4 regions of the Arthrobacter sp. GCM10027362 genome follow, and region 2 is predicted to be linked to each of the others. Evidence: riboswitches for the same ligand, from Rfam matches in the RefSeq annotation. Region 2 holds a riboswitch; each other region holds the start of a gene.

Region 1 (3,390 bases), on a different contig from region 2:
CTAACCCGCCGTAACATACGACGGCGCCGGGGCGCGCCCGGCGGCAGTTCCTGCGTCTTCTAGTCTGGATCCGTGACGGTTCTTGATGCCGTGCTGGCTTTCGCCGTGGTGGCGGGGTTGCTGACCCTGGTGCCGGGCCTGGACACCGCCCTGGTCCTGAGGTCCTCGCTGACCCGTACCCGTTCCTATGCGTGGGCCACCGCGCTGGGTGTGGCCACCGGGGCCATGCTGTGGGGCATCGCCGCGGCCGTGGGGATCTCCGCGCTGCTGACCGCCTCGGAGACGGCCTACCGGGTGCTGACCACGGCCGGGGCCGGATACATGCTCTGGCTCGGGGCCTCGATGATCTGGAAGTCCTTCCGCGGGAGCGCCGGGCACGCCGCGGCCGAGGCCCGGGCGCCGGTGGCGGCATCGCCGTGGCAGGGCTGGCTGGTCGGGGCCGGTACCAACCTGCTCAATCCCAAGGTCGGGGTCTTCTACATCGCCGCGATTCCGCAGTTCCTCCCCGCCGGGACCGCACCGCTGCTGATGGGGGCGGTGCTGGCCGGGGTGCACTGTGTGCTGTCCCTGGCCTGGTTCGCGGTCCTGATCCTCGGCGGCGGCTACGCCAGGCGCTGGTTGGCCAGCCCGAAGTCGTTGGCGGTGATCGACCGGGTGACCGGTCTGGTCCTGGTTGCCTTCGGGGGCAAGCTCGTCACCGAGTCGCTGCCATCCGGGGCATCGGCCTTCCGGCCGGTGCCTCCGCGGGTGGGCTGACCTCCCGCGAAGGCTCGCGGCGGGTCCCTAGGCGGCCTAGGCTGGCGGTATGGCACACGTCAACGATCCGGAAGTCATCAGGCGGCTGCTCACGGCGCCGGCACGCTGGGCCGTGGTCGGCCTGTCCGATAATCCGCGGCGGGTCGCGCCGCGAATTGGCCGCTACCTGATGGACACCCTGGGCATGGAGGTCGTGCCGGTGAACCTGGAGGGCGCCGAGGTGTTCGGGCTGAAGGGCTACCGGGAGCTGGCGGACATCCCCGGCGGCGTCGAGGTCGTGGACTGCTTCGTGAACTCGCAGAAGGTCGGCCCGGTGGTGGACCAGGCGATCGAGGCCGGCGCGAAGGCCGTGTGGCTGCAGCTGGGCGTCGTGGACGAGGCGGCGGCCGCCCGGGCCGCGGCGGCCGGGCTCGACGTCGTGATGGACACCTGCCCGGCCATCGAGGCCCCGCGGCTGGGAGTGGGGCGCTAGGGTCCCGCTGTGGCGGCGAAACCGACACTGTGGGCGCGCCCCATCCCTTTGAGGCGCGAACGCCGCGGCCCGGGCGGCAGAGCGGCCCGTGGCAGGGGCCGGGTCCGGTTACCGTCTGTGACGCCGGATTTCGTGTCCGGCGCCCGGATGTAGTGCAATGGACGGGTAACCATCCCGAGCGGCTGAGAGACCTGGCTCTGTGACGCCGCAGCAACCCCCTCCTTGACGGAGCAAGGGTGCTACTGCCAGGACCGATGGAGAAAGTTCGTTGGTCGCCGCGGTGCCTCTGTGCGCCGCAGCGGCCTTCGTGCAGGCTCTTCACGGTCGGATCAGGAGGAGTCTGACGATGACTGAAGTAACAGCCAAGCGCCACATCCGGTTCAACGCCTTCGACATGAACTGCGTCGGCCACCAGTCGCCGGGCCTGTGGCGGCACCCGCAGGACAAGTCCGCGGACTACAACACGATCGGCTACTGGACCCATCTGGCCCAGGTGCTGGAAAAGGGCCTGTTCGACGGCCTGTTCATCGCCGACGTGCTCGGCACCTACGACGTCTTCGGCGGCACCAACGAGGTCCCCCTGCGCTCGGCCGCGCAGGTGCCGGTCAACGACCCGTTCCTGCTGGTCTCGGCCATGGCCGCGGTGACCAGGAACCTGGGCTTCGGCGTCACCGCCGGCACCGCCTACGAGCACCCGTACCCGTTTGCCCGCCGCCTGGCCACCCTGGACCACCTGACCAACGGCCGCGTGGGCTGGAACGTGGTCACCGGCTACCTGCCCTCCGCCGCGCGGAACATGGGCCAGGAAGACCAGATGGAGCACGACGAGCGCTACAACCACGCCGACGAGTACCTGGAGGTCATCTACAAGCTCCTCGAGGGCTCCTGGGAGGACGACGCCGTGGTCAAGGACCGCGAGCGCGGCATCTTCACCGATCCGGCCAAGGTCCACGAGATCCGCCACGAGGGCAAGTACTTCAAGGTCCCGGGCATTGCCATCACCGAGCCGAGCCCGCAGCGCACCCCGGTGATCTTCCAGGCCGGTGCCTCCAAACGCGGCATGCGCTTCGCCGCGGAGAACGCCGAGGCCGTGTTCGTCACCTGCCCGACCAAGGAGACCCTGGCCGAGACGGTGAAGAAGATCCGCGACGCCGCCGAGGCCGCCGGCCGGGGCCGCTACGACATCCGCATCTACACGATGCAGACGATCGTGACCGGCCCGGACAGCGCCGCCGCCCAGGCGAAGTTCGAGGAGTACAAGTCCTACGCGGACATCAACGGTGCACTGGCCCTGATCTCCGGCTGGATGGGCGTGGACCTGTCCACCTACGGCCCGGACGACGTGATCGGCGAGAACGTGAAGTCCAACGCCATCCAGTCCTCGGTGGAGACCTTCCAGAAGGCCAGCGGCGATGACGGCAAGCCCTGGACCATCCGCCAGCTGGCCGAATGGGTCGGCGTCGGCGGCTTCGGCCCGATCACCGTCGGCTCCGGCGCCGAGGTGGCCGACAAGCTCATCGAGTGGGTCGAGGAGACCGACGTGGACGGGTTCAACCTGGCCTACGCCATCACCCCGGGCACCTTCGAGGACATCGTCGAGTTCGTGGTGCCCGAGCTGCAGGCCCGCGGCGCCTACCCGGCGGCGTACGCCCCGGGCACGCTGCGCAACAAGCTGTTCGGCAAGGGCGACAAGCTGCCGGAGAACCACCGGGGCGCCAACTACCGGCTCGAGGCGCTCGCGTCGCTGTAAGGTCCGGGCCGGGGTCCCGCGGCGCGGGCCCGTTACATTTTCGCGTAACGGGCCCGCGCCGCCAGGTACAGCCCGTAGCAGATCAGGCCCGCGGCCACCACGATCAGCGCGACATCGCCGTAGGGCTGGTCCCGCAGCCCTTTGAGCGCGCCGTCGAGCCCGGTGGCCTGGGCCGGATTGTGGCGGACGGCGGCCACCGCGAAGAGGACGCCCAGCACGGCCAGCGCCGCCCCCTTGCCGAGGTAGCCGGCGGTCCCGGTCCCGGTCACGGCCCGGCCCAGGCTCCCGGCCGGCAGCTGCTGCAGGTCCTGGAGGAACTTGCGCCGCGCGCCCTTGAACACGTAGTAGGCGCCGGCGGCCACCAAGGCGGCGCCCACCAGGAACAGCAGCACCGGCCCGCCCGGCGCCTGCA
Region 2 (4,948 bases):
CGACCCTGAGGCTGACCTTATCCAGGGCCTGGAACTTCTTCGGGCCCGGTCCGTAGGCCTTGCTGACCCGGTCCAGTTCGATCATGGCCGGCTGACCGGGGCGAGCTGGTCCTTGACCGCCGGATCGTCGGTGGTGGCCAGATAGTCCTGCAGCTTCGGGTCCTTGAAGGCCTCGATGAGCTTTTCGATGTTGGGATCGTCCAGGTAGCCGGTGCCGATGGCCAGCTGGGAGGCGAAGACCTGGGGTGCCTCCGGGGCGTAGATCCTGTACTTGGCGGGCGTTCCGGCGGCGACGAATTCAAAGTTGTAGCTGATGATAGCGTCCAGGTCACCCAGGCTGCGGGCCGCGGTGCCGAAGGCGATCGGCTGCAGCTTCAGGCCGCGCGGGTTCTCCTTGATGTCCTTCAGCGTGGCCTTGGAGGCCTCCACGGCCGAATCCAGGGTGATGGCGCCGGCGCCCTGCAGCAGCATCAGGGCCTGGGCGGTGTTGGCCGGATCGTCCAGGATCCCGATCCTCGCCCCGTCGGGAAGGTCCTTCAGGGAACCGTACCGGGAGGAGTAGAGGGAGTAGGACCACTGGAACACGGGTTCGGCCGGGGTGATCTTCCAGCCCTTCGCGGCGTTGGTCTGCTCGATCCAGGGCTTGTGCGCGTAGATGGTGGCGGCCAGTTCGCCGTCGTTGGCGGCCTGGGAAATCTGGTTCGGATCCCCGATCCCGGTCGGGATGACGTGGATGCCGTAGTCCGGGGCGATGTCCTCGGCAACATATTCGAGCACCGCCTCCTGCGCGGCGTCGGTGGACAGGTAGCCGACCTTCAGGTCCGTGCCGAACGCCGCGGTGCTGCCGCTGCCGGCCGCGTTCACGCCGATCACGGCCCCGACAGCAGCGGCGACGACGAGGGCCGCCCCGCCGATCAGCGCCGGCTTTCTGGACTTCTTCTTCAGTTCAAGACCGTGGCCCGCGGACGGTTTGTCGGCATGTTTGGTTTCGCTGGGGGAAGACATCTTGCTGTGTACCTCTGTCTGGTCACGGCACAACACCGCGTGCGGCGCCGTACTTGCCGGCAGCGGATCCTCTTCCCGCCGCGGGCCGAATCTTCATCTGGGGCACCCCGCTACAGCGAGAGGGTTGCCGTCCAACCAGCCAGGACTTCACGTTGGAGCTCTTGATTCAGTAAAAAAATGATGGTGGAAATGTGACGCGAAGAAAACCCCGGCCATGGTTCCAGCCATACGGGGAAATGGAACGAAATACGCGGACATAAAACTCAACAACGGGTCACACAGCCATCGCGGTCCCGGACGGGGCAGGCATATGGCAGGGCGATCACCACGATCCCTGCCGGACCGGCCGCGTCACCGGCCTGCCCGGTGCACATGCACCCGCCGCCGCTGGTCCGGCCCAAGGCACGGGAAGCGAAGACGTGCGCCTTCTGACTCCTGATGTGTGGCCGGCGACGTCGTTTCACCGTGCCGTGAACCCGTCTTCCTGCCGACACTCTCCGTAACTGCCTATGCAGCGGTCCAAGGAACACTGATAACAGCGCATATGTCCCAGTAGGGAACCGGGCTGCCCCGGCGTCCTGGTCCCGCCGTTGGTCCTGCAACACGGGATGGCCATCGGGTGGGAGGCGGCCGGATGAGCCGGCCGGGACCGGGCATGGGCAGTCTTCGGGCACCGGCCGTTGGCCGGCTTGCGTGACGTTTGCTCCTGCAGCGGCGTGTTGGACGGTCCGGTCCCGTGCCAGGGGTGACGATATGACGGTGGGGGACATGCGGAAACGGGGGAATGCGCCGGCGGGCACAGGTAGGTCTGCCTTCGGCGTGGGCTCCGGACCGCGTTTCGGCGGCCCGGAGCAGCAGCGCCAAACGGTCTCTCCGGTTCTGCAGGATCGTCCCGGCGGTCCGCGTCCCCGGCCGCTGCCGGCCCGTCTCCCTGCCGGGCGCAGCCCGTGGGCGGCCCTGGCCGCAGCCGCCCTGTTTTGGGTCTGGGTCGGCCTCGGGGGCCTGGCTGCCCCTGCGCACCCGTCCCTGCCCGCTGCCGCGGTATCCCTGTACCTGGCCGGCGCGCTGCTGGCGTCCGGCGTCATTCTCACCTGCGCCGCGCTGGCTTCCATCCTGGCCCGCCGCAGCCTGCCGCTTCGGGCCGGGCGCCGGGAAGGAACGGCAGAGGTTTCCTCCCCGGCGGCCGGCACCGTGTGACCGAAGGACATGCATCGGCCACTCTTATGCTGGAAGGGAGGGCGCCTGCGTGACCGGCCGGGCACCGGTGGCAGGAGGAGCTCCGTTCATGGCATTTGTGTTCCCGCAGCGGGCCCATGTCTTCGTGGACGGGTCCAAGGCCCGCGGGTACTACATCGCCGCTGCAGTCATCTCCCCGCAGGACGTCGCCTCGGCCCGGTCCGTGATTACCGGCCTGCGCCACAAGAATTCGGCCTCGGTCCACTTCAAGAACGGAAAGGACGCGCAGCGCCGGGCCTTCCCCAGGGGCGCGGCCGCCACCGGGGCCCAGACGCTCCTGTACGTGGTGAAGGACCGGCCCGACAAGATCGCCCGGCCGGCCTGCCTCGAGGCCCTGGTCACGGACCTGTGCCGGAACGCGGCCGGACGCCTGATCCTGGAACAGGACGATTCGCTGACCGCGGCCGACCGGCGGATCATTGCCGCCCGGCTGCGCGCCCACCGATGCCGGGACCTGGACTACCTGCATCAGAAGCGCCGGGAGGAACCGCTGCTCCGGGCCGGTGACTCGGTGGCCCGGAGCTGCCGGAAGGGCGGGGACTGGATCCGTCAGGCGGCTCCCCTGGTCGCGGGGTCCGTGTCCTGTAAAAGCGCGGGCCTGGCTCGTCGTACCATCCGGAAGCCGGTTACAACCAGGCGCCCGTGACGGCCCGACGCAACCAACGCCGAGAACGGCGCCTATGACAGCTTCCTGGTTGGGGGACGTTGACGAAAAGCTGGCGCGTGGATGGGACGCCCGCGAAAAAGCCCGTGAAGGCATCCGGCCGCCGGCACTGGTTGTCCAACGGGTGGAGTAATTTTCGGAAAAATTACGACACGGTTGTTTTGCGTAATCCCATGCGGTGTGTACCCTTCCGTTGTTAGGCAAGCCTCAGCTTAGTTCTCCGAAGTCTGAGTACCAGCTGGCGACAAGCTCCTGCCTCATGGGACAGCATGAGGCAGGGCAAACTCACTGCCACCGTGCAGACCGGCCTGCCTGCACCAGACACCGCCGGTGTGCTGCCGTGACCGCGCACCGGTGCCGTCTGGATCGCTCCCGACCGCACCCGAGACATTCCAAGGATCCCAATGCCTGGCTTGACCCTGCCCAAAAACGGGCCTATTGCCGCTTCCCGTGCGGCCTTCATGGCAGCGGCAGCCGTACTGCCGCTGGCCCTGGCCTCCTGCACCGGCCCTGCACCGGCTGACCCCGCCTCCTCCGGCGCCATCAGGGTGACCAGCACCGGTTCCGGGTGCAAGGTCTCCACAACTGAAGCATCCAGCGGCAACCTCACCTTCGCGGTCACCAACAACGGCGCGGAGGTGACCGAGTTCTACCTGCTGGCCGGGGACGGCCTGCGCATCATCGGAGAGGCGGAGAACATCGGACCCGGGCTGACCCGGAACCTGGTGGTGACGGCCCCGGCCGGTACGTACATCACCGCCTGCAAGCCCGGCATGCAGGGCGAGGGCATCCGCGCCGGCTTCACCGTCAAGGAGTCCGGCGGGCAGGCCGGCGTCGATGCCGGTTCCCAGGAACTGGTGGACACCGGCGTCGCCCAGTACACCGCCTACGTCAAGGACCAGGCGGAGCAGCTGGTGGCCGGCACCCAGGCCTTTGCCGAGGCCTACGCGGCAGGCGATGCCGCCAAGGCCCGCAGCCTCTACGCGGCCACCCGCATGCACTGGGAGCGTATCGAGCCCGTGGCCGAGTCCTTCGGTGACCTGGACCCCAGGCTGGATGCCCGCGAAGCCGACCTCGAGCCCGGCCAGGAATGGACCGGCTGGCACCGGGCCGAGAAGGACTTGTTCCCTCCGGCCGGCTACACGCCGCAGACGGCGGGTGAGCGTTCCGTGATTGCCCGGCAGCTTGTGGCGGACACCGAGCACCTCGGACAGCGCACACGCTCGGTGGAACTGAGCGCCGACGACCTCGGCAACGGTGCCAAGGAGCTCCTGGACGAGGTGGCCAGGGGCAAGGTCACGGGCGAGGAGGAAGCCTGGTCGCACACCGACCTGTGGGACTTCCAGGCCAACGTCGACGGCGCGCGGATCGCCTTCGAGAGCCTCCGGCCGGCCCTGCTCCAAAAGGACGCAGCACTGGCCGCGTCCCTGGACGGGAAGTTCGCGGCCCTGCAGGCGGAGCTGAAGAAGTACCGCAAGGGTGAGGGCTTCGCCTCCTACGACGAGCTCAGTCAGTCCGAGGTCCAGCGGCTTGCCGGCCTGGTTGATTCCCTGGGCGAGCCGCTGTCCCAGCTCACCGCGGCGGTCGTGCTGTGACCGGCTGCCCGTTCGGGGGCAGCCAGCCACCGTCCCCCGACAGTGCGGCGCCTCAACAGGTGTCTGTGCCGGACGGCGCGGACCGCCGGCTGTCGCGCCGGAAGCTGCTCTCCCTGGCCGGCGGTGCCGGGGCGGCCGTCGGCATCGCTGCAGGCTTCCTGAGCCAGAATGCGCTCTCCGCTGCCGCGGCGCCGGCAGGGGAACCCCTCGGCGCCACCGTCCCGTTCCACGGCGACCGCCAGGCAGGGATCACAACGCCGGCGCAGGACCGCCTGCACATGGCGGCGTTCGATGTCACCACGGAGGACCGCAGCGCACTCATCACGCTCCTTCGGGATTGGACGGCAGCAGCCAAAGCGATGACGGCCGGGCGCACGGTCGGCGACACCGGCGCCGTCGGCGGCCCTTACGACGCCCCGCCGGATGACAGCGGTGAGGCTTTGGGCCT
Region 3 (4,948 bases), on a different contig from region 2:
AACCGCGATCCGGGCCACGTGGCCGAGCCGGACCGGTTCATCCCGGACCGGCGGCACAACCGGCACCTGGGCTTCGGCAGCGGCATCCATTTGTGCTTCGGTGCCCCGCTGGCCCGGCTGGAGACGCAGGTGGCCCTGACCGGGTTCGCCCGCCGGGTGCCCGACCCGCGGCTGGCCGAGGACCCGCCGCCGTACCGGCCCAGCCCGATCCTGCGCGGCCCGCTGCACCTGCCGGTCGACGTCGGCGCCGGCCAGGCCCGGCCGGGCCGGGCCTAGCCGGGCCTAGCCGGCGGGCTGGAACATGGATCCGGGATTCAGAATCCCTTGCGGGTCGAGTGCCTTTTTGATGGCCCGGTGGACAGCCAGCCCGGTTTCCCCGATCTCCTCACCCAGGTGCCGGGCCTTCATCCGCCCGATTCCGTGCTCTCCGGAAACCGGGCCGCCCAGCCCAATTGCCGCCTGCAGAACCAGGTCGTAGGCAGCCCGGGCACGGCCGCGCTCGTCCTCGTTTCCCGGGTTGAACACGATCATGGGGTGGAGGGTGCCGTCGGCAGCATGTCCGTGGACGCCGATGAACAGACCGGTATCCTCGGCGATCTCGGCCGCCTTGCCGATCAGCCTGGAGATGTGCCGGGGGAGAACGGTCACTTCATGCAGGATCCAGGTGCCCATGGCTTCCAGCGCCGGCTCAAGGCTGTGCCAGTACTGCATGAACAGTTCCCCCTCGGAGGGATCATCGGTGGCATAGGTAAAAACCGCCCCGTTCCCCAGGCAGAGTTCCTCGAAGGCTTCCAGTTCCCGGGAGTGCCCGGCGTCGCTCTGGGCATAGAGCACGGCGCCCGGAGCAGGAGCGTCATCGCCGAGGATGGGGCTGCCCAGATACCTTTCAACCGCCCCGATGCAGGGGCCGTCCATGATTTCGAGCAGACTCAGCCGGTGGCCGGTGGCCAGGAACCCGGTCACGCTCCGGCCGGCCGCCTCGGGGGTGGGGAAGGCGGCGACGGCGGTGCGTGGCGCCGGGGGCTTCTTCTGCAGGGACAGGGTCGCCTCGGTGATCAGGCCCAGCGTCCCCTCGGAGCCGACGAAGAGCCGGTTAAGGTCGTAGCCGGACACATCCTTGAGGGTCGTGCGGCCGGTCCTCAGGATCTCGCCGCCGGCCAGCACCACTTCCAGGCCCAGGACGCTGTCTGCGGTCACTCCGTATTTGGAGCCGCAGGGACCGCCCGACCCGTTGGCCAGGTTGCCGCCGATGGTGCACCAGTCGTTGGAGGTGGGGTCGGGCGCATAAAACAGGCCCTGTTCCTCAGCCGCCTTCTTCAGGTCCAGGGTGACGACGCCGGGCTGGACGATGGCCAGGCGTGCATCCCGGTCGATTACCGGCTTGGCGTTCATGCGGGTGAAGGAGATGGTGACGGCGCCGTCAACGGCGTTGGCAGCCCCGGTCAGGCCCGAGCCCGCGCCGCGGGGAACGATGGGAACCCCCGCCCCGGCGCAGGCCTTCACGACGGCTGCGACTTCGGCGGTGGAAGAGGGCCGGACCACCGCCAGGGGTGTCCCGGCCCCGGCCAGGGGCTGCATGTCCCGGCGGTAGCCTTCCGTCAGGCCGGGGTCGGTCAGCACGTTCGCTTCCCCGACGATGGCGGCCAGGTCGCCCAGCAGGGCCTCGACCGAGGTGCCGGCCACGGCCGTCATGATGCTGCCTTGGCGGCGCGGAATCCGGCGTCGAGGTCGGCGAGGATGTCGTCGATGTGCTCGAGGCCCACCGACAGCCGCACCAGGCCCGGGGTGACGCCGGCTGCTTCCTGCTGCTGCGGTGAAAGCTGGCTGTGCGTCGTGGAAGCGGGGTGGATGACCAGGGAACGGACGTCCCCGATGTTCGCCACATGGGAGTGGAGCTCCAGCCCGTCCACGAACCGCTTGCCTGCCTCGGCCCCGCCCCTGAGGCGGAAGGCGACCACGGCACCGGTGCCGCGGGGGCCGTACTTCTGCCCGCGCCCGAACCAGGGGCTGGAGGGCAGGCCGGCGTAGGCCACCGATTCGACGTCGTCGTGGCACTCGAGCCACTCGGCGACGGCCCGGGCGTTGGCGACATGCCGCTCCATCCGCAGGCTGAGGGTCTCCAGGCCCTGGGCGACCAGGAAGGCGTTGAACGGTGCCGCCGCCGCACCGAGGTCGCGCAGCAGCTGGACCCGGGCCTTGAGGATGTAGGACAGGTTGGCGCCCAGCGCCCCGCCCTCGCCCAGGTCGCGGCCGTAAACGAGCCCGTTGTAGGTGGGGTCGGGGGTGTTGAACCCGGGGAACCTGGCGGGGTCCTTCGTATAGTCGAAGGTGCCGCCGTCGACAATCACGCCGGCGATGGCGTTGCCGTGGCCGCCCAGGTACTTGGTGGCCGAATGCACGACGACGTCGGCGCCCCATTCCAGCGGGCGGATCAGGTATGGGGTGGCCAGGGTGTTGTCCACGATCAGCGGCACTCCCGCTTCGTGGGCCACGGCGCTGACGCCCTCCAGGTCCAGCACATCCTGCCGGGGGTTGGCCACCACTTCGCCGAAGAACAGCTTGGTGTTGGGCCGGACCGCGCGGCGCCAGTCGTCCAGGTTGTCCGGATCCGCGACGAACGTGACCTCGATGCCGAATTTTCCGAGCGTGTGGGCGAAAAGGTTGAACGTGCCGCCGTACAGGCTCGGGCTGGCCACAATATGGTCGCCGGCCTCGGCGATGTTCAGGACCGCGAAGGTTTCCGCGGCCTGTCCCGAGGACAGCAGCAGGGCAGCGAGGCCCCCCTCCAGGCTGGCGATGCGGGTTTCCACCGCTTCCTGGGTGGGGTTGCCGATGCGCGTATAGATGGGGGCCAGTTCGGCGAGGGCAAAGCGGTTCGCCGCGCTTTCGGCGCTGGGGAAGACGAACGAGCTGGTCTGGTAGATGGGCAGTGCCCGGGCCCCGGTGGCGGCGTCGGCGGGCTGTCCTGCGTGGATCTGGCGGGTTTCAAACGACCACGAATTGCTCATCGGTACGGCTCCTTACGAATCAGGGCCCACGGCATTGTCCGGAGGCATTCCTCGGAACGGCGGTGGCGCCCGCGCTTGCCGCCGGCGGGTCCGCCGGCGGCCTGGTCTTCACCCGGGGCACCCCGCCGCGGAGGAGGGTTGCCGGTCAGCAAGCCGGGGCATCCGGTCCTTTGGTCCTCTGCTGACGCTCATGACCTGGCTATACAGTCTGGGACACCGTGCGCCAGGGCGCGGAAATGTGAATGAATGCGTCCGGGAACGGCCCGAATATGTGTTTTGGGGAAGCGGGGCGTCATATGACCTGTCCGGCCCGCTTCATGACGACGCAGTCGGCAGAAATCGTCATGTTGCGGCCAGGTTCCGCCGGTATTTGCCGCCCGCTGCCGCCGTGGCCTTAGGGTGGTCCCACCAACCATCAAGAGCGGCCGAGAGATCTGGCTTGTTGACGCCGCAGCAACCATCCGCCTGCCCCTCCGCCGGAGGGACAGGCCGGAACGGTGCTACTGCCAGAACCGATGGAGACGCACCAGCGGACCCACCCCGAGCCTTGTGCCGCGGCCCGGGAATCCCGTTGGTTCCCGGGCCACCCGCTGGTGCACTCCCTCGGACGAACCGAGGAGTGGAAATGACCTTGACACCACGGGCGGCGGCACCACCGTCGTTGTCCTATGAGCTGTATCCGCCGGCCGGCCCGGAGGCCGAGGCGCCGGTGCTGCGCGCCATTGCCGAACTCGAGGCCACCAACCCGGACTATGTGTCCGTGACCTACAGCGGGACGCCGGCCCGGCGCCGGGCCTCGATCCGGCTGATCGAGCACCTGGTGCGCAATACCCGGCTGCGCCCGCTGGCCCACCTGACCTGCGTGGGGGAGACCCGGGCAAGCCTGGACCTGCTGGTGCGCCAGATTGTGGGGCTGGGGGTCCGGGGCGTGCTGGCCATGCGCGGGGACCTGCCCCGGGATCCGGAAGCGTTCCGCGGCGAGCTGCCCTTTGCCCGCTACCTGGTGGAACTGATCCGCCAGGTCGAGGCCGGCCACGGCGCCACGCTGGCCGGCGGCCGGCTGGCGGTGGGCGTGGCCGCGTACCCGAACCGGCATCCGGAGTCACCCTCGTTCCAGCACGACGTCGAGGTGCTGGTGTCCAAGGAGCGTTCCGGCGCCGATTTTGCCATCACCCAGGTGTACTTCGACCCGGAGCACTACGTGCGCCTGGTCGCGGCGGCCCGCGCCGCCGGGGTGACCATGCCGATCATCCCGGGGGTGATCCCGATGTCCAGCGTCCGCCGGCTGGAACGGCTGGCCGTGATGACCGGCGTCCGCCCGGACGCGGCGCTGCTGCACCGGCTGGAGACGGCCTCGGACGACGCCGAACGGCAGCGGATCGGGGTCAAGGCTGCGGCCGGGCTGGCCCGGGCCGCCTTCGACGCCGGGGCCCCCGGACTGCACCTGTATACCTTCAACGACCCGCGCGCCTCGATCGAGGTCATCGAGGCGGTCGGCCTGCCGGCCGCGCGCACCCTGTCCTCTTCCGTCCCGGCCTGACCCGGGCCGGAACCGCAACCCCCACTTCCATCAGGAGAACACCATGAGCACCACGCACACCTTCCCCGCCGCCACCATCCTGGGCTACCCGCGCATCGGCCCGCAGCGCGAACTGAAGAAGGCCCTGGAGGCCTACTGGGCCGGCGCCCTGGACGAGGCCGGCCTGGACCGGGCCGCCGAGGAACTGCAGGACCGCACCGTGGAGCGCCTGGCCGCGCTCGGGCTGGACGCCGCCGATTCCTCCATCCCGGCGGACTTTGCCCTCTACGACCAGGTGCTGGATGCCACCGCGGCGCTCGGCGCGCTGCCGGCCCGGTTCGCCGACCTCGCCGCCGAAGACGGCTCCGTGGACACCGCCGGGTACTTCACCCTGGCCCGCGGCGACGGACAGCGGCCGCCG
Region 4 (4,948 bases), on a different contig from region 2:
CGGGGCCATATTGTGCAGGGCCACGGCCAGCGGCGTGCCGACCAGGACCACGATGGACATCACGATGCCGACCATGGTCAGCGTTTCGCCGTAGGCCGGCACCAGCAGGGACGGCAGGTCGGCCAGGGCGGTGTCGCCGGAGCGGGGGATAACGACGCCGATGGCGGCAGGAATGCTCATAGTGCGTGCTCCAAGGTTGCGGGCGCGTCCTCGCGCGCGGTGTCGTGCCGGGCTGTGTCGTGCCGATCAGGGCCGGCAAGGTTGTGGCCGGGTTCGGCCCGCAGGCCGAGCCGGGCGAAGGCGTCCTGGACCAGGTCCGGGGAAGCGGCGCGCAGTCCGACGGTGGCCTTGCCCGTGCTTACGCCGTTGACGGTTTGGATGGTGGCTGCCAGGAGCGAGGCCGGTTCGCCCAGCTCCTGCGAGATCCGCTGGAGCCAGTCCTGCGGAACATCCTGGGAATCGTAGGTGACGTGCCAGGGCCGGGCGCCGTCGGCGGGCAGCGCCGGCGTCAGGTGCGGCTGGAGGGCGCGGCCCAGGGCCGAGTCGTGGTTGGTGAGCAGGTCCACCAGTCGGCCGGACTCGACAATCCGCCCGTGCTCGAGCCTGGCCACCGAATCGGCCACCTGCAGCACGGTGTCCATCTCGTGCGTGATGAACACGACCGCCAGGTCCAGGTCGTCGCGCAGCTCGCGCAGCAGGGCGACCACCGAGCGGGTGGTTTCCGGATCCAGCCCGGAGGTGGCCTCGTCCGAGAGCAGCACCGAGGGCCGCAGGGCCAGAGCCCGGGCAATGCCCACCCGCTGGCGCTGGCCGCCGGAGAGCTGGTGCGGGTAGTGGTTGGCGCGGTGGGACAGCCCCACGCGCTCGAGCAGTTCACCCACGCGGGCCTTGATTTCGCGCGGCTCGACGCCGAGGTATTCCAGGGGCATGGCAATGTTCTGCGCCGCGGTGCGGCGGTTGAACAGGCTCGCGGACTGGAAGACGGTGCCGATCCGCCGGCGCGCCTCGCGCAGGCGTTTTTCCGGCAGGCTGCTCAGGTCCTCGCCATTGACGACGACGGACCCCGAGGTGGGCCGCTCCAGCAGGTTGATGCACTGGGCCAGGGTGCTCTTGCCGGCCCCGCTGGGGCCGACGACGGCGAAGATCTCGCCGCGGTCGACGGCGAAGTCCAGCTGGTCAAGGACCGTGACGGCGTTCGTACCGTGGCCGTAGACCTTGGTTAGCTGATCGAGACGGATCATGGCGGTTCTTTTCTGTAGTGCCCGCAGCGGGCAGGACAAAAGGGCAGGGAAGGGTAGGGCAGGGCAGGCTTGGAACGGCCGCTGGTCGAGTAGCGGGGAACGAGCGTATCGAGACCTGGTGAGGCAAGCCGCCGGATCCCGATACGGCCGCGGAGCGGCCTGCCCGACCAACGGTGGCAGGCGGGTCCGCTACACGAAGGCCGGCTGTTCCAGCTTCTTGAAGCCGGAGGCGTGGAAGATCAGCGGCTCGTGCGCGTCCTCATGCGTGGCGTGCTGGTGGACCCGCAGCAGCACCACGTGGTGGTCGCCCGCCGGGACTTCCTGTTCCACCGAACACTCCAGCCACAGCGCCGCCTCCTCCAGGAGGATGGCGCCGCCGTCGGTGGTGTGCAGGCGCAGGCCGGCGAAACGGTCCCCGGTCTTGGACGCGATCTGCCGGCAGACGCCGTCGTGGGCGGTGCCCAGGATGGAGACGCCAATGCGTTCCGACCGGCGGACGATGGGCCAGGTGCGGGAGGTGTTCTGGACCGCGAACATCACCAGCGGCGGTTCCATGGAGACGCCCACCGTGAAGGAGGACGCGACGATGCCCTGCGGGGCGCCGTCGACCAGGGAGCAAAGGGCAGCGATGCCGGACGGGAAGCGGCCGAAGGCTCTGCGGAGTGCCCCAGGCTGGAGGTCATCGCTGAGTGACATGACGGTGGTCCTTTGCCGTTAGGCGATCGGCCGGGCGTGCCGCTGCACAGCCGGCCGAAGCGCGGTACTTGCCACACCGGCTGTTCCGGCGGGCCGAATCTTCACCTGGAGCACCCCGCTACTGCGAGAGGGTTGCCGGCCAACGAGCCAGGGCTTGACGTTGGCGCTCTTGATTCGCGTACAACGCTAGAAGCTTCAGGCTCCCGGGGTCAACTGCCGGCAACAGTTCGTAAAGTTCGCGGCGCGGCTGCTGCCCTTCCCACCGTCCCCGCCGTATGCAATGATCCAGCAGGGAGCACGGTCTTTTGCGCAGGTGTCCCCGGCATCGTGAATATCGTTGAAAGGCCATTGGGGGATGACCAATCATTGGGGGACAGGGGCCGCAGAACGCCCAAAGCACGGCGGCGGGTTCGGCGGTTTGCCGCGCTCGCTAAGCGGACGGATCCCGCAATGGGTCTTCGAGAAGGCCCCCGGGCGCCGCAGCCCGTCCAACGGACGGCCCGCCCGGCCCGGCCCGCAGCAGGTGCGGCGGCCGCTGCGTTCGCGCCGGGGGCGGAACTATTCCACCGGCTGCATCATAGCCTTGGCGGCATGCCTGACGCTGGCCGTGGGCGGGGACCTGTGGAACCGGTTTGTGCCCGTTGACCTGCTGACGCCGCCTGCCCTGCGGGACCACCCCATGCCCGGGCACGAGGAGGCCGGCCGGCCGCTCGGAGCGCCCCGGCCGCTCACGGCCGCCAGCGGCTCCTACAAGTTCAACTACGCAGGGGTGGGCGGCCGGCCTTTTGTCGCTTTCAGCCCCTGCCGGCCGGTCCACTATGTGGTGAACAGCCGCCATCAGCCGCCTGGCGGCGGCGAGCTGATCGGCGCCGCGGTATCCCGGGTTTCCCAAGCCACCGGACTGAAGTTCGTCGCCGACGGCGAGACGCAGGAGCGGGCTTCGGACGAACGTGCCGCGTACCAGCCGGACCGCTACGGGGACCGGTGGGCGCCGGTACTGATCGACTGGGTGACGCCGGAACAGGAGCCGATGTTCGCGCTGGCCGAGGCGCCCGGCGGCACCACGCGGCTGGGCGACGCCCGGGCGCTGCCGGTCTCCGGGGAGGGGTCCCCGGATGTCCTGGTGACCGGCCAGGTCAGGCTCAATGCCACCGCACTGGGCGTCAGGCTGCGCGAGCCCGGCGGCACCGCCGCGGTCCAAGCCACCATCCAGCACGAGCTGGGGCATATTGTCGGGCTGGGCCATACCCCCGACAAATCGCAGCTCATGGCGGAGACCAGCAACGGGCAGACCGATTTCGGTGCCGGGGACCTGGTAGGCCTGGCCGCCCTGGGCACCGGCCCCTGTGCGCCGCGGATCTGAGCGGCGTTACAGCAGGGCGCCGGGCCGCCGGTGAACCGGCCGTGCCCGCAGCGCCGCGGCCAGCAGCACCAGCGCCGCCAGTTGGATGGCCCCGACGACGGCAACCAGCACGGGCGTACGGCCGTAGAGCCCGCCGGCGAGTGCGCCGCCGGCCAGCGCCGCAGCGCCCTGGATGGCCGCAAAGATGCCGTAGGCCGTGGCCCGCCGGCCCGACGGAACCAGGTCTGCCACCAGCGCCTTGACGGTGGAATCCTGGATGCCGGTGGCAATGCCCCAGGCCAGGACGCCGGCCAGCACCGGGCCGAGGCTGGCGGAAAACGCAAGCCCGGGAACCAGCGCGACCAGGCCGGGCAGGACCAGCAGCACGCCGGCACCGCGCCGATCGTAGGCCCAGCCCGTGGCCAGGGCCGCGGCCGCTTCGGCCAGCATTGCCCCGGCATAGGCCAGCGGCACCGCGGCGAGCGGCAGCAGGCCGGTTTCGGTCAAGTGGAAGGCGATCACCCCGAACGTCACCAGCCCGGCGGTCACGGCCCCGGCCGAGGCGGCGAACAGGTAGAAGGCCCGCGGCAGTGCGGTCCGCGCCCGGGAGGCCGCGGCGACGCCGTCGCCCGCCGTCGCCGGCTCCGCAGGTTCGTAGACGCTCATGTCCGGGACGCGGCGGCGCAGCCAAAGCAGCAGGGCAATGGCCGCCGCCCCGGGAAGGGCGAGCAGGGCCAGGGCCGGCCAGATGGCCGTGGTGGCCCCGATCGCGGCCGCGACCAGCAGCGGCCCGGCGAACGCGCCGAGTTGGTCCAGCATCTTGTGGACGGCCATCCCCCGGCCCCGGCCCACGGCGCCGGCGGCATAGGAAAGCAGCGCGGACTTGGCCGGCGAGCGGACGGCCTTGCCCGCGCGTTCGGCCAGGATCAGCCCCACGGCCAGCACCAGGCCGGCGCCCCCGGCGAACGGCGCAACGGCCAGCAACGGCACGCAGACCGCGGTCATGGCATAGCCGGCCAGGGTCAGGGTCCAGTACCTGCGGGTGCGATCCGCCAGCGGTCCGAACAGCAGGCGGAAGAGCAGCGCGATGCCTTCGCCGGCCCCCGTGACCAGCCCCACCAGCAGGGCGCTTGCTCCCAACCCGGCCAGCAGCGGGCCGGTGATCGAACGGGCGCCCTCGTAGACCATGTCCGCGGTCAGGCTGACAAGCCCGAACGCGGTGACGGTGCGCCACGGGGACAGCGGCCAGCGGGGGAGGGATCCGGATACCGGGGTGCCGGAGTCGGCGGGCTGCGTCACGCTACGAGCTTACCGTTCGCTGCCTGCAACTCCCCGGCGGCCCGGTGGTGCGGGCACAGCCCGCCCTTTCCCCTGGCCGGGCACCGGCGTAGCGTTTTTTATGTCCCTTTTTCCAACCAGCAGCAACCAGATAGGTGTGATTGTGATGCCGGAATTCATGGATGTACATCACCATATGGTGGGAATAACGGCGGAAGGCCTGAAGGCGGCCCATGCGGCCGATATCGCCGCCCAGGGCGAAGAGGGCGTCAATTTCAAGCAGGCCTGGGCGGACCCGGAATCCGGCGTCGTCTACTGCCTCTCCGAGGCGCCGTCCGCGGACGCCGTCCAGCGGGTGCACGAGCGGACCGGGCATCCGGCGGATGAGATC

Evidence for each region. Region 2 has a riboswitch for S-adenosylmethionine ahead of ACFQ36_RS03335 (MetQ/NlpA family ABC transporter substrate-binding protein). Riboswitches for the same ligand answer to the same signal wherever they lie in the genome.
Region 1: linked by a shared signal. The riboswitch ahead of ACFQ36_RS13600 (LLM class flavin-dependent oxidoreductase) and the one ahead of ACFQ36_RS03335 (MetQ/NlpA family ABC transporter substrate-binding protein) in region 2 are both predicted to bind S-adenosylmethionine.
Region 3: linked by a shared signal. The riboswitch ahead of ACFQ36_RS19350 (bifunctional o-acetylhomoserine/o-acetylserine sulfhydrylase) and the one ahead of ACFQ36_RS03335 (MetQ/NlpA family ABC transporter substrate-binding protein) in region 2 are both predicted to bind S-adenosylmethionine.
Region 4: linked by a shared signal. The riboswitch ahead of ACFQ36_RS04565 (flavin reductase family protein) and the one ahead of ACFQ36_RS03335 (MetQ/NlpA family ABC transporter substrate-binding protein) in region 2 are both predicted to bind S-adenosylmethionine.

The regions. Positions count from the first base shown of each region.
Region 1 covers NZ_JBHTML010000092.1:12,029-15,418, forward strand. The annotation lists gene ACFQ36_RS13590 (LysE family translocator) at 73-756, shown strand; gene ACFQ36_RS13595 (CoA-binding protein) at 806-1,228, shown strand; SAM riboswitch class I at 1,395-1,489, shown strand; gene ACFQ36_RS13600 (LLM class flavin-dependent oxidoreductase) at 1,575-2,978, shown strand; partial or broken gene ACFQ36_RS13605 (DUF1206 domain-containing protein) at 3,011-3,390, opposite strand, start outside.
Region 2 covers NZ_JBHTML010000009.1:43,697-48,644, reverse strand. The annotation lists gene ACFQ36_RS03340 (methionine ABC transporter ATP-binding protein) at 1-85, opposite strand, end outside; gene ACFQ36_RS03335 (MetQ/NlpA family ABC transporter substrate-binding protein) at 82-1,005, opposite strand; SAM riboswitch class IV at 1,050-1,172, opposite strand; gene ACFQ36_RS03330 (hypothetical protein) at 1,825-2,202, shown strand; gene ACFQ36_RS03325 (hypothetical protein) at 2,291-2,887, shown strand; gene efeO (iron uptake system protein EfeO) at 3,310-4,500, shown strand; gene efeB (iron uptake transporter deferrochelatase/peroxidase subunit) at 4,566-4,948, shown strand, end outside.
Region 3 covers NZ_JBHTML010000199.1:1,595-6,542, forward strand. The annotation lists gene ACFQ36_RS19340 (cytochrome P450) at 1-276, shown strand, start outside; gene ACFQ36_RS19345 (FAD-binding oxidoreductase) at 283-1,692, opposite strand; gene ACFQ36_RS19350 (bifunctional o-acetylhomoserine/o-acetylserine sulfhydrylase) at 1,689-3,008, opposite strand; SAM riboswitch class IV at 3,075-3,204, opposite strand; SAM riboswitch class I at 3,418-3,530, shown strand; gene ACFQ36_RS19355 (methylenetetrahydrofolate reductase) at 3,634-4,548, shown strand; partial or broken gene ACFQ36_RS19360 (5-methyltetrahydropteroyltriglutamate--homocysteine S-methyltransferase) at 4,592-4,948, shown strand, end outside.
Region 4 covers NZ_JBHTML010000015.1:3,918-8,865, forward strand. The annotation lists gene ACFQ36_RS04555 (methionine ABC transporter permease) at 1-180, opposite strand, end outside; gene ACFQ36_RS04560 (methionine ABC transporter ATP-binding protein) at 177-1,241, opposite strand; gene ACFQ36_RS04565 (flavin reductase family protein) at 1,431-1,937, opposite strand; SAM riboswitch class IV at 1,997-2,112, opposite strand; gene ACFQ36_RS04570 (peptidase) at 2,293-3,300, shown strand; gene ACFQ36_RS04575 (MFS transporter) at 3,307-4,578, opposite strand; gene ACFQ36_RS04580 (SCO4226 family nickel-binding protein) at 4,736-4,948, shown strand, end outside.